Regions from separate parts of the Vibrio sp. B1Z05 genome, predicted to be linked through region 1. Evidence: predicted binding sites of a transcription regulator. Region 1 holds the regulator's gene; each other region holds the start of a gene.

Region 1 (4,364 bases):
GGCGCAAAATTGATTTTATCTGGCTATGATGGCGGCTCAGAAATGAGCCAAGCACGAATGATGGCGACGGTGGCATTAGCACTAGGCGTGGCTAAATCGGATATTATTTTATTAGAAACGGCGCAAGATACTTGGGAAGAAGCCAGACAAGCAGCGGGCTTTGTCGGTGAAAAGCATATGTCACTGGTTACTTCGGCCAGTCATATGGAACGCGCCCTGCGCGAGTTTCACAGCGCCGGTCTAAACCCTACTCCAGCACCGACCAATTACTTAGCCCAATCCAATATTAATCAAGCGTGGCAAAAGTACACACCGCAAGCACGATACCTAGAGCAAACGGAACGCTACTGGCACGAAACTATGGGTAAGTGGTGGAAAAACATACGAGATCTTGTCAGTAGCAAATAAGTGACTCATAATTTAGTGAACGTCTATATTTTCGCCAACTTAGAAGCTGGTGTTGTAGTTTGCTAACGAGTTATGGGTTAAACAATGCAAGAGCTCAAGCAGTTTAATGAACAGCGGGCAGAAATTTATTGGTGGTTTTCCAGCTTATTTTCTAAAGAGCTGACCCAAGACGAACTGATTGCCTATCAAACCCCTGAAGTGAGGGGTTTCATTAATGGTTTAGCCGAAAATGAAACCCTAGCCACAGCCGCTAAACGCTTACTGGATGCTCTTGAGCGACTGCAACAACGCCCGGGTGCTCAACTTGAATTATCCGCTGATTTCTACGACTTATTTTTAGCCTCTGACAAACAAACTGCCCAGCCCTGCGCCTCTGTTTATATTGATGAAAACAAGGCGCTTACTGGCACCCCTGCTCAGCAGATGACGCAAGTTATGTTAGAGCATGGCATTGAAGTGGATAAGTGCTTTAACGAGCCTGCCGATCATCTGGCTGTTGAACTCGACTTTATTGGCAATCTAATCATGCGCTCAAACGCGCTAGAAATGGAATCACATCTAGAATCAGCCCTTAGCGAACAGAAGTCATTCATTGAGCAACATTTACTGAGTTGGATTCCACAATTTTCGGTAAACTGCACTAAATATGATGAATTTGGTTTCTATTCTGCGGTCGCTGAACTGTTAGTTAAATTTTGTGAAATTGATTGTCGTTATCTCAGTAATGAAAAATAGCTCAGTTACCGAAAATAGATTCACATTATCGTCATAAATGCGTTGTCAGTTTCATCATTTATGGCTAGACTCCCCCGCAATCGTTTGCAATGTGATTTTGAGTGCAAATTACTCAATAATTCAACGCATTTTATAATCATTACTTATATTTACAAGGTCTCCTATGGCAACCATAAAAGACGTCGCAAAACTGGCTGGTGTCTCCACCACTACAGTTTCACACGTTATCAATAAAACACGTTTTGTGGCTGAAACAACACAAGAACGTGTTATGGAAGCTGTAAAAGAGCTCAACTATGCGCCAAGTGCGGTTGCTCGTAGCTTAAAATGCAACACCACTAGAACCATTGGCATGTTGGTAACTCAATCCACTAACCCCTTCTTCGCGGAAGTGGTCGATGGCGTTGAAAGTTACTGTTATCGTCAAGGCTATACGTTGATCTTATGTAACACTGGCGGACTGTACGAAAAGCAGCGCGATTACATTCGTATGCTTGCCGAAAAGCGCGTAGATGGAATATTAGTGATGTGCTCTGACTTAACCGAAGAGTTACGTGAAATGCTAGATTCTCACCCAGGCATTCCTAAAGTGGTGATGGATTGGGGCCCAGAGTCCTCTTCTGCAGACAAGATCATTGATAACTCAGAAGAAGGTGGCTACCTTGCCACTAAATATCTGGTTGAAAATGGACATACGAAAATTGGCTGTTTAACCGGTCAAACTGAAAAGCTTGCTTGTATTGAGCGTATGTCTGGCTATAAAAGAGCATTGGCTCAAGCTAATATCCCGTACAACGACGATTTCATTTTCGAAGGTAACTTTGAATGTGATACCGCAGTTGAAACGGCTGACAAACTGGTTGCTCTTGCAGAAAGTGAACGCCCTACGGCTATTTTCTGCTTTAACGACATCATGGCGCTGGGTTTAATTAGCCGTCTGACTCAACATGGCATTGCCGTTCCAGAAGATATCTCTGTAATTGGTTACGATAATATCGATTTAGCTGGCTATTTTGCGCCGCCTCTTACCACGATACATCAGCCAAAACGTCGCGTGGGTAAAACCGCCTTTGAGATCTTGCTAGAGCGCATTAAAAATAAAGAGCACGACCGCCGCATTTTTGAAATGCACCCAGAGTTGGTAGAGCGCTCAAGCGTGAGAAACCTAAACGCTAGTTAACGTGACCATTTAACTGAATAAGGCTAGATATCTTAATGATTTCTAGCCTTTTTTATTTGTATCTGCTGAGAATAAATTAAATAAAATACGCAACTGGTGAAAGTTTCCTATTATTGATCCTGTCTCTATACTTACTCAGGATGATAAGGACGCTCTCATGAATAAGAAATTGATAATCGGGCTAATTTTAGTTGCAGCGATTGTATTACTCGGCATCAACTTCGGTCAGTACTTCACTTTAGAAAATGCCAAAACTCAGCAATTGGCCCTCAATACGCATATTGAAAATAACTTCGTATTGTCAGCGACTATCTACTTTATTGGCTACGTATTTGTTACGGCCTTTTCCATTCCTGGCGCTGCGGTGGTGACTTTACTTGGCGCAGCACTGTTTGGCTTCTGGACCAGCTTACTATTGGTCTCATTTGCCAGCACCATTGGCGCAACCTTAGCCTTTTTAAGCAGTCGCTACCTATTGCGTGATTGGGTACAAGCTAAGTTTGGCTCTAAACTTGACGCCATTAACAAAGGCGTTGAACGTGACGGTGCCTTTTATCTATTCTCATTGCGTCTAATTCCCGTATTTCCGTTTTTCCTGATTAACCTATTGATGGGGCTAACCCCTATCTCGGTTGTAAAATACTATGTATTTAGCCAACTTGGCATGCTGGCCGGGACTATGGTGTATCTAAACGCTGGGACGCAACTGGCAGAAATAGACAGCTTATCTGGCATTGTTTCGCCTACCGTATTGGCTTCTTTTGCTCTGTTAGGTTTATTCCCGCTCATTGCTAAGTGGATCATGGGTAAGATTCGACCACAAAACGGCTCTAGCCCTGCTTAATCCATCATCGCAACCTAAAGGATATTCATGAAGTTATACGTTGCGCAAAACCCGCCTCAAGCTCATATTTTATGTGAGCTTTTGCGTAGTCATCGCATTCAGGTAGAAGTGCGCGGAGAAGGGTTATTTGGTCTGCAAGGAGAGTTGCCAATGGATGACTCTAGCCTGCCCTATCTGTGGCTAGTCGACGAGCACAAGCAACAGCAAGCCAAAGCCCTGATTGCAGAATTTGAAGATAGACACAATCACAGCTCAGATTGGCGCTGTGATGATTGTGGGGAAATAAATGAGGGGCAGTTTGCCTTATGCTGGCAATGTGGCGCTAGCACCACTGATGAAGCGATATTGGTTTAGTATCCTAGTTATTGAGTGCAATATTTAACTTTGATACCTCTATCTTTGCGACATCTAGCTTTGTGAACGAATAAACTCGATAGATTTGTCATTGAACTCTTGAGGCTTTTCCACGTTACAAACATGGCCGCAATTTTCTATTTCTACCAACTGGCTATTTTGGTGAACCGAAACCATCTCTTTTACCGGCTTGATGAACATGTAGTCCTTGTCACCCATTAAATATAGAGTCGGAATATCAAGCTCTTTATCTCTAAAGTAGCGCATTAGCGGGTTAACATCAGCTGCCAGCTTAAACCAACGTTTAAACTCTTTTTGACATAACTTTCTTGCTTCTCGTACAAACATCAAACGAGATTCAACTTGCCCTTTTTGCGGCATCACAATCCAAGCAAACAAGCTATACAGCCACATGTACGGGATAATGTTTTTACACAAATCGCCCATTTTCACTAAGATTTGCGAACGCGTATTAAAGCGCGTCACAGCGCCGCCAAGCACCATAGACTTAACGCGCTCAGAGGCAAGCTCTGCCAATGTGCGTACAATAATAGTGCCTAAAGACATTCCCACAAAGTGTGCGGATTTGATTTTGAGATGATCCAAAACGTGCAAAATATCTTTGGTCACTGACTCAAAGGTATAGCGCTTACTGATGATATCTTGGAATAAGGTATTGGATTTACCGTGCCCGCGCAAATCAACCAAGAGTACGTTAAAGTGCTCGCGGTACGCTTTAATTTGCTTAAACCAAATTGACGAACTGCCACCCGCACCATGCACAAATACTACCCACTCCTGAGATTCAGAATGGCGATAGGCTTTATGAAATAACATTGGATT
Region 2 (4,364 bases), 410 kb from region 1:
TAAACGACGTCGCAAGGAACAAAAAGAGTTAAAGCGTTTACAAAAAGAGGCGCAGCAGAAAGGGGATTAGGCAAACATTTCGCTAGTTAAGTGCCAAATGTTTGCGCGCGGGTATGACTAGATAGCTAACGTTACGTAAGAACGATTTCGCCAAAGAAGCTTCTTCTTATTATTGGCTCGCATACGCTTACGACGGTTAGCTGAAACAGTGCCACTTGATAATTTCTTTGACAGTTTTCTTTTCAGTTTCAACGAACAATCTCCTATGAAATTTACGGCAGCAAACGTTTGAATTACTCACATTCTTATCGTTTGCTGTACTCATATATAGAGCATGATTGTTACCGTAATATTAATTTAAACAAAGGAAATATCTCTCAAATAAAGCAAGCTCTTGCATATTTGCATTTAAAATGTGAGCTATATCAATCGTTTGAATGCGATTGCTATTCTGTATCGCTATCTATTGCTGTTTTTGCTGCCGAATGTGTCATGTTTGGCGCTTCAATTACCGTTAGATCATCTGTGCCTGTTTCAACTTGATTATGATCACGCTGATCAATATGGCCAATGATGCTTTGGTAGTATCGGCGAATACTTTCTACGTAGTTGAGTGCTTCATCACCACGGGCGTAGCCGTAACGGGTGTATTCGTAGTAGCCTTTTTTGCGCAGTTTAGGTAGGCGCGTTTTCACATCACTCCACAGATCGGGGTTGGCTCCTTGAGCTTTAGCAATACGTCTGGCATCCATTACATGACCGTATCCGACATTATAAGAAGCCAGGGCAAACCAGATTTTTTCATGTTGGTTGATGCTATCAGGAATGCGATTGACGATTTTTCTCAGATATTCAACGCCGCCACGAATAGATTGCTCTGGATCTAGACGGTCTTTTACCCCGACGCTTTTGGCGGTAGGCAGAGTCAACATCATCATGCCTCGCACTCCCGTTGGAGACTTAGCTTTAGGGTTCCAGTGAGATTCTTGATAGGCGAGCGCGGCCACTAAACGCCAATCAAATTCGCCAGCGTATTTTTGAAATAGTGATTCCCATTTTGGCAGCTTGCTGTCCAGTGCGCGGACAAAGGCGCGAGTATCTACATAATCAAAGTCGTCGATGTGGCCGAAGTACTTTTCTTCAATAAGACGCAGCTGACCGTCTTGGTGAATGTTGCCAAAAAACTCGATAACTAAGGCATATAGACTCTCATCAACCCCGCGCGGTAAGTACCATGACGTCGGCTGATCTTCGGTAAGCTCAAAAGCTAAGGCGATGTTTGGGTAGATGCGCTGCGCAAGTGACAGTTCGATAGAGTCGACCACAGTAAATAAACGTTCGCCTGTGGAAACTTGTTTTAGCAGATCGTTAGTATCGTAACTATCGGTGATGGTGTATTTCAGGTCGGGGTGCGTTTTGGCTAAATCCAACAAGGTTTGTTGAAAGTGTGAGCCTTTGACCACAGTGATAGATTCGCCACTGTCGATAAGCTGTTTTAGGTTACGAGGACGCCAAGTGCCTTTTTTATATACCACTTGCTGACTGACGTAGTAGTAAGCCGGTCCGGCACGAAATGTTTTTACTCGATTGGGCGCTTGGGTGAGCCCAGCCGCCACGATATCTATTTCACCATTTTGCAGAGCAGGGAACAGTTCAGAGAGGCGATAAGCGGGTTTGATTTCTAGACGAACCCCTAATTGATTAGCAAAAGCAGAGGCAAGGTCGTATTCCATACCTGTGGGGCCGTCGGGGCCAATGTAATAGGAAAGTTGATTGTTTAGCGTGCCGACACGTAATACGCCACGTTCTTGGATTTTTTGTAGCTCTGTTTGTGTATCGGTATCGTATTGACAGCCAACAACAGAAAGCAAGGTCACTATGGTGATAGCCAATGTACAAAATTTCGTTAACCATTTAGTGAACACTGACGTGCGCATAGTGTTTTGTCACTCCAACAATCGAGGGTAATTATTTTAATTATACGCCTTTATATCAAACCCACTATCAAGGGGGAAGTGAAACAGTATTAACAAGTACTTAACGCCAGTTTCATTTTTTATGAGGCGTAATTTATCTTCAACTAAGGCTTTGACGCAAAAATTTGCGCAAACGGTTGCTTTTTGTGTTACTTCACAAAAAGATTTGCTTTATAATACGCCCGAAACAGCAGAGGCAATACTGAAGTAAAAATAATAAGAAATCATAACCTATTGTTTTTACTTGAATATTTTCTTTAATCCATCATCAAGAGACCTAAGCACATGAGAATTTTGCGTGGCTCCCCAGCTCTTTCTGAGTTTCGTGTACAAAAATTACTAGAACTTTGTCGTGAACAAGGCCTACCTGTTACAGGTATTTATGCTGAGTTTATGCACTTCGCAGACGTAAGTGCAGAACTTGACGCCTCAGAGACAGATAAGCTAGAAAAACTGCTTACCTATGGTCCAACGATCGAAGAGCATGAACCTCAAGGGACTTTATTCCTTGTTACTCCACGCCCTGGCACCATCTCCCCATGGTCATCTAAATCGACTGATATTGCCCATAATTGTGGTCTAGACACAGTGAAGCGTCTAGAACGTGGTACGGCTTACTACGTTGAGACATCAGTAGCGTTAGATGAAGCTCAAATCAAAGCAGTGAAAGCATTGATTCATGACCGCATGATGGAAGTGGTCTTTAATGAGATGGAACAAGCTTCAGCATTGTTTACGGTTGCAGAACCTGCGCCACACACTGTGGTTGATTTGCTTGCTGGTGGCCGCAAAGCCCTTGAAGAAGCAAACATCACACTAGGTCTTGCATTAGCCGAAGACGAAATTGATTACCTAGTTGAAAACTTCAATAAACTAGGCCGTAATCCAAACGACATCGAACTGATGATGTTTGCTCAAGCAAACTCAGAGCATTGTCGTCATAAGATCTTTAACGCAGATTGGACAATTGATGGTGTCGCGCAAGACAAGTCATTGTTCAAAATGATCAAAAACACCATGGAAGTGACTCCTGACCATGTATTGTCTGCTTATAAAGATAACGCAGCGGTTATGGAAGGCTCTAAAGTGGGTCGTTTCTTCCCAGATCCAGAAACCCGTCAATACTCTTACAACCATGAAGATGCACACATCTTAATGAAGGTTGAGACTCATAACCACCCAACCGCTATTTCTCCTTGGCCGGGTGCTTCTACCGGTTCTGGCGGCGAAATTCGTGATGAAGGCGCAACTGGTATTGGTGGTAAACCAAAAGCAGGTTTAGTGGGCTTTACCACATCTAACCTACGTATTCCTGGTTTTGAACAGCCTTGGGAAACGGACTTTGGTAAACCAGGTCGCATCGTAACCGCGTTGGATATTATGACTGAAGGCCCGCTAGGTGGCGCAGCATTTAACAACGAATTTGGTCGTCCAAACCTATTGGGTTACTTCCGTACTTACGAAGAAAAAGTGACTTCTCACGCCGGTGAAGAAATCCGTGGTTACCACAAGCCGATTATGTTGGCAGGTGGCATGGGTAACATCCGTGACGAACACGTGCAAAAACGTGAAATCCCAGTGGGCGCAAAACTGATTGTTCTTGGCGGCCCTGCTATGAACATTGGTCTTGGCGGCGGCGCGGCTTCTTCTATGGCTTCAGGCCAATCAGCCGAAGATCTTGATTTTGCTTCAGTACAACGTGAAAACCCAGAGATGGAACGTCGTTGTCAGGAAGTGATTGACCGCTGTTGGCAGCTAGGTGAAGAAAACCCAATCGCCTTTATCCACGATGTGGGCGCTGGAGGTATTTCAAACGCACTTCCTGAGCTTGTGGATGACGGCGAGCGTGGCGGTAAATTCCAGCTACGTGACGTGCCAAACGATGAGCCGGGCATGAGCCCACTTGAAATTTGGTGTAACGAATCTCAAGAACGCTACGTAATGGCGGTTGCTGATGAAAACATGGCAACGTTCGACGCTATTTGTAAGCGTGAACGTGCACCGTACGCTGTAGTGGGTATTGCAACTGAAGAGCGTGAACTAACGTTAGAAGATACTCATTTTGATAACACACCAATCGATATGCCGATGGATGTGTTGCTTGGCAAAACACCTAAGATGTTCCGTGATGCGAAAACACTAAAAGTCGATAGCCCTGCTATCAACCGTGACGGTGTTGAGCTAAACGAAGCCATTGATCGCGTACTGCGTTTGCCAACGGTTGCTGAGAAAACCTTCCTTATCACCATCGGTGACCGCAGCGTTACTGGCCTTGTGGCTCGTGACCAAATGGTAGGTCCTTGGCAGGTTCCAGTCGCTAACTGTGCGGTAACCGCGGCAAGTTACGATACTTACCACGGCGAATCTATGTCTATCGGTGAGCGTACT
Region 3 (4,364 bases), 440 kb from region 1:
GGGATGTTTGATAAGTAGGATCAAAACTGTGCGGCGTAAAATTAACGCAACTTGCGTCGGCTTCGATAGGGATATCCCAATACAGCCCATAATCAGGATCACGGCCGGCAGGTTCTAGCCCATAATTCCATTCTGTGTCGTCACTTTGATAGCCAGAACATGCTTCGGTGTTCCAAACATGTAATGTGTATTCGGTGCTCGTTTGACCTTCATTGAAATATATTCGTGCAATATTGGGGTTACTTAATGTCGCGCTAGTCAGTGTATTTTGTTCACTAGAACCACTGGAGCAGGCGAGGGTAGAGAGTGCAATTATGCTACTAAAACAGAGCTTAAAATAACCTTTAAAAGGTGAAAATAATGCGGTCATGAAATTCCTTTTCCAACAACTTTTATCGCCAATTTGTGTAATGAAACCATTAAAATCATTACCTCAGCTTATCTGTCTTTACCAATATTCCTTATTAACATAGTAGAACAACCGACTGAAATTACTGAAAATATGACACTTTTTTGTAATCTTTACTTATAATTAAGTAGCCTTTAATTATAAAATTTAACGTAAATGTAGTTGAATTTTCTAAGTGTCTAATTCTTATAAATTTTATTTAGAAAAAAGTTGGCGAAAGTGAAAACCTTGTCATACACTTTCGAACGAGTCATCAATATGTAGTTGATTGTAGAGACAAATTTTAGGAGCTAACGTAAGGTTTCATTGAGTTTGAAATCGTGGAGGGATTAACTCCTGCGTAGCTATTGATTCATCTAGCTTTGAGGGAAGTTTTATGGCGCTTACCAAGGCCGATTTGGCTGAAAACCTGTTTGAAAATCTTGGGTATAGTAAACGGGATGCCAAGGAAACCGTGGAAGTGTTTTTTGAAGAAATTCGGAAATCACTCGAAAGTGGCGAACAGGTAAAACTATCTGGATTCGGTAACTTTGATCTACGGGAAAAGAAAGAACGTCCTGGACGAAACCCAAAAACAGGGGAAGATATACCTATTTCCGCACGTCGCGTGGTCACATTTAGACCCGGTCAGAAGCTGAAAGCTCGCGTTGAAGAGCTGAAAAAAGACGACGTAAAATAATACGTTGCTCATTAACAGTTTAAATATTTAGCGGTTTAACAAAAAAGAGGTCTTAAGACCTCTTTTTTAGTATCTAGTGTCAGCTAAAACTACTAAGCGTTAGTAGTTAATTTTGATTTTCTTAGCGGCGCTCGTTGCCGAGTGGACGGCTAACGTAGTGTCTTTGGCGCGAGTTAAAATCACTCCTAAGCGGCGGCGACCATCGATATCAGGCTTACCAAATAGGCGAATTTGCGTATCAGGATTAGCAACGGCTTCGTCGATGCCAGTGTAAGAAAGATTAGTTGAAGTGCCTTGACCAAGAATCACAGCGGAAGCTGCCGGCCCGGTTTGTCTGATCTTATTGATTGGGCTGCCGGTAAATGCACGCACGTGCAGGGCAAACTCAGACATATCTTGAGAGATCATAGTCACCATACCGGTATCATGCGGGCGAGGTGAGACTTCATTAAAGATCACTTTATCGCCTTTAATAAACAGCTCTACGCCGAAGATGCCGTAGCCACCTAGTGCATTGACGATTTGCTCTGCAACGTACTCAGCGGCTTTGATAGCCACTTCTGACATCTGTTGTGGCTGCCAAGACTCACGGTAATCGCCATCTTCTTGACGGTGGCCAATTGGCGCACAGAAGTGAACACCATCGACAGCACGTACTGTCAGTAGGGTGATCTCATAATCAAAATCAATGAAGCCTTCAACAATCACGCGGCCTTCACCACTGCGACCGCCAGCTTGAGAGTAGTCCCATGCTGTCTGTACATCGTCAGTAGTGCGTATAACGCTCTGTCCCTTGCCTGATGAGCTCATTACAGGCTTAACCACGCACGGTAGGCCAACTTCTTCTACAGCTTGCGAGAACTCCTCAAAGGTATCAGCAAAACGATACTCAGAGGTGGTTAGGTGCAATTCTTCACCCGCAAGGCGACGGATGCCTTCACGGTTCATTGTCAGTTGGGTCGCGCGAGCGTTAGGTACGACGGTGGTGCCTTTCTTTTCAAGCTCAACTAGAGTATCAGTCGCAATCGCTTCGATTTCAGGAACAATATAAGTCGGCTGCTCTTGCTCGACTATCTTAGCCAGAGCATCGCCATCTAGCATATCAAGTACGTAGCTGCGGTGAGCAACTTGCATGGCTGGGGCATTGTCGTATTTATCACAAGCGATAACTTCAATACCTAAACGTTGGCATTCAATGGCCACTTCTTTACCTAGCTCACCAGAGCCGAGTAATAAAACTTTAGTTGCACTTGGTGCTGTTGCCGTACCCAACATAGTCGTTCCTTTAAGATTATGATTTTTTTAGCTGATAATACTCATTTTTTTATTGAGCGCAATCGTTTGCCTGTCGATATTTGGTAAATTTTGATGAGAACACCATAACTGACGCTATGGTGTTTTTATGCGAAGAAATTTTGTGCAAATTATACGTCTAACGCAATGTAAGTAAGCGCAATATCGGGATTTATCGCTTCCAAGGTATTTTGCGTATCGGCAAGGTGCGACATAGCGGCATCATTAATTTCAGCAAGCGCAACCTGTTTAATGTGCGAAAAATCGATACCTCGCATTTGCAGTTGTACTAATGCCACCTGCAGTGGTGGGAGGCTTGGATTAAATGCTGCGTTTTCCGCGTAACTGCCGTGCACAGTCGTGCCATCAAGCGTCTCAATAGCCACACCGCTGTAGTTTTTAGTATAAGGCGCATGACTTTTGTTCAGTGCGGTAATTGCTTCAACAAGAAGTGGGTCGTCGTTCGCGCTTGAAAAGCCATGATTAATTGGCGACATGAGTCCAGACTCAACCCCCAAATCTTTAGGCCCAAACGATTCTGGCAAATATTCTTGCAAGCTCTTAGCATCGGCGGCAGGCAGTTGCACTGTAAGGTGCTGAGCGCTTGTTAGCTCGTTCATAAACTGTCTACAGTGTCCACAAGGGCTAAAATTGATAGTGATATCAACAATTTCTTGTTCACCTTTCATCCATGCATGGCTAATGGCTGATTGTTCAGCATGCACTGTTTGCCCTAGCTGTACATTACTAAACTCAAGATTAGCGCCAAAATACAAGCTGTTAGAGGATCCTTTCACAATCGCGCCGACGTTGAATTTTGATATAGGCGCAATCGAAAAGGCGGCAGCAAAAGGTAACAGTGTCACTTTTAATGCTTGTTCGTCTAAAGAGGTGCACTGTTGCAATTGCTGGACTTGTTGCGGACTGAGTACACCATCGAAAGAAGCTGAATCAAAAATGCCTTTGAACGTGTCAACATGCGCAGAAGGAAGGTTATCGTAGAGTTGGTTAAAACGTGGATTCATTGCTCGTTCCTAATAGTGATAGGGCGAATATAGTGTATCGAGTGTAGATGACAGCATTCAGTAATCTATATTGCGAGTGTATGAATGCTTGCTTTGTTTTGTAAGGATAATGGATTTGGCTAAATAAAAGTGAAACCGTTACCAAGGTAAACGGTTTCGTTCACATAGATTGTGTTTTTAAAAGCGATTTGATCTTGCCCGTTGTAATAGGCTGCGTTTCAACCTAATCAGGAAATAAGATGCAACATTAACGCCATGACAAAGGGGGCCAGCAAAGAGGTGATAACGCCACAAAGCACCAAGGCCAATGAGCTAAACGCTGCATCTTTTTGATTATTATCAAACGCAGTCGCTGTGCCTAACGCGTGGCTACAAGTGCCCATGCTCAACCCTTTTGCGATAGGGTGTTTAATACTTAGCATTTTAAAAATTGGATAGCCAAATAATGACCCGGTAAGTCCTGCTAACAGTACCAAAATTGCGGCTACAGCGGGTTCGCCGCCAAGCTCAGTTGACACCTGCATTGCGATAGCGGTGGTGACTGATTTACCCATCATGCTAGCCAACAGTTGCGAGTCTGCACCTAGCATGGCTGCTAGTGTACCTGCGGTTAGCATCGAGCCTAAACTGCCAATGACACAAGTGGTTAGAATTAACTTCCATTTGGCGCGAATTTCATTGAGCTGTTCGTAAAGTGGATAGGCTAGTGCAACAACGGCAGGTTGTAGCAGGTGTTGGATGATTTGGTTGCCTTCATAGTACTGTTGGTAAGGTACTTTAAAGATCAGTAAGAATGGGATAAGAATCGCCATACTGATCAATAGAGGATTTGCCAAAGGGTTATTGGCTTTTTTGGCAATAAATTTTGCAATGAAGTAAACGATAATGCTCAGTAGTAACCACATATTATCGGTCCTCATTTAGCAGTTTATCGAGTGTTAACGACAAAATGCACAGA

The links. The regulator PurR, encoded in region 1, represses purine synthesis genes. The targets are predictions, from matches to a motif close to TNANGNAAACGTTTNCNTNA.
Region 2: purL (phosphoribosylformylglycinamidine synthase) is a predicted target of PurR. The motif match lies at 2,102-2,121, and genes of this name have one in related genera.
Region 3: purT (formate-dependent phosphoribosylglycinamide formyltransferase) is a predicted target of PurR. The motif match lies at 2,418-2,437, and genes of this name have one in related genera.

What each region holds. Positions count from the first base shown of each region.
Region 1 is NZ_CP130463.1:1,715,882-1,720,245, forward strand. Features, by position in the region: gene elyC (envelope biogenesis factor ElyC) at 1-408, shown strand, start outside; gene torD (molecular chaperone TorD) at 493-1,143, shown strand; gene purR (HTH-type transcriptional repressor PurR) at 1,307-2,323, shown strand; gene QV280_RS07790 (TVP38/TMEM64 family protein) at 2,481-3,167, shown strand; gene QV280_RS07795 (putative signal transducing protein) at 3,195-3,521, shown strand; gene QV280_RS07800 (alpha/beta fold hydrolase) at 3,576-4,364, opposite strand, start outside.
Region 2 is NZ_CP130463.1:2,128,640-2,133,003, reverse strand. Features, by position in the region: gene tadA (tRNA adenosine(34) deaminase TadA) at 1-70, shown strand, start outside; gene QV280_RS09660 (hypothetical protein) at 118-252, opposite strand; gene mltF (membrane-bound lytic murein transglycosylase MltF) at 447-1,937, opposite strand; gene purL (phosphoribosylformylglycinamidine synthase) at 2,262-4,364, shown strand, end outside.
Region 3 is NZ_CP130463.1:1,275,106-1,279,469, forward strand. Features, by position in the region: gene pulA (pullulanase-type alpha-1,6-glucosidase) at 1-370, opposite strand, end outside; gene ihfA (integration host factor subunit alpha) at 786-1,088, shown strand; gene purT (formate-dependent phosphoribosylglycinamide formyltransferase) at 1,188-2,363, opposite strand; gene cdd (cytidine deaminase) at 2,513-3,406, opposite strand; gene QV280_RS05970 (CidB/LrgB family autolysis modulator) at 3,634-4,311, opposite strand; gene QV280_RS05975 (CidA/LrgA family protein) at 4,313-4,364, opposite strand, start outside.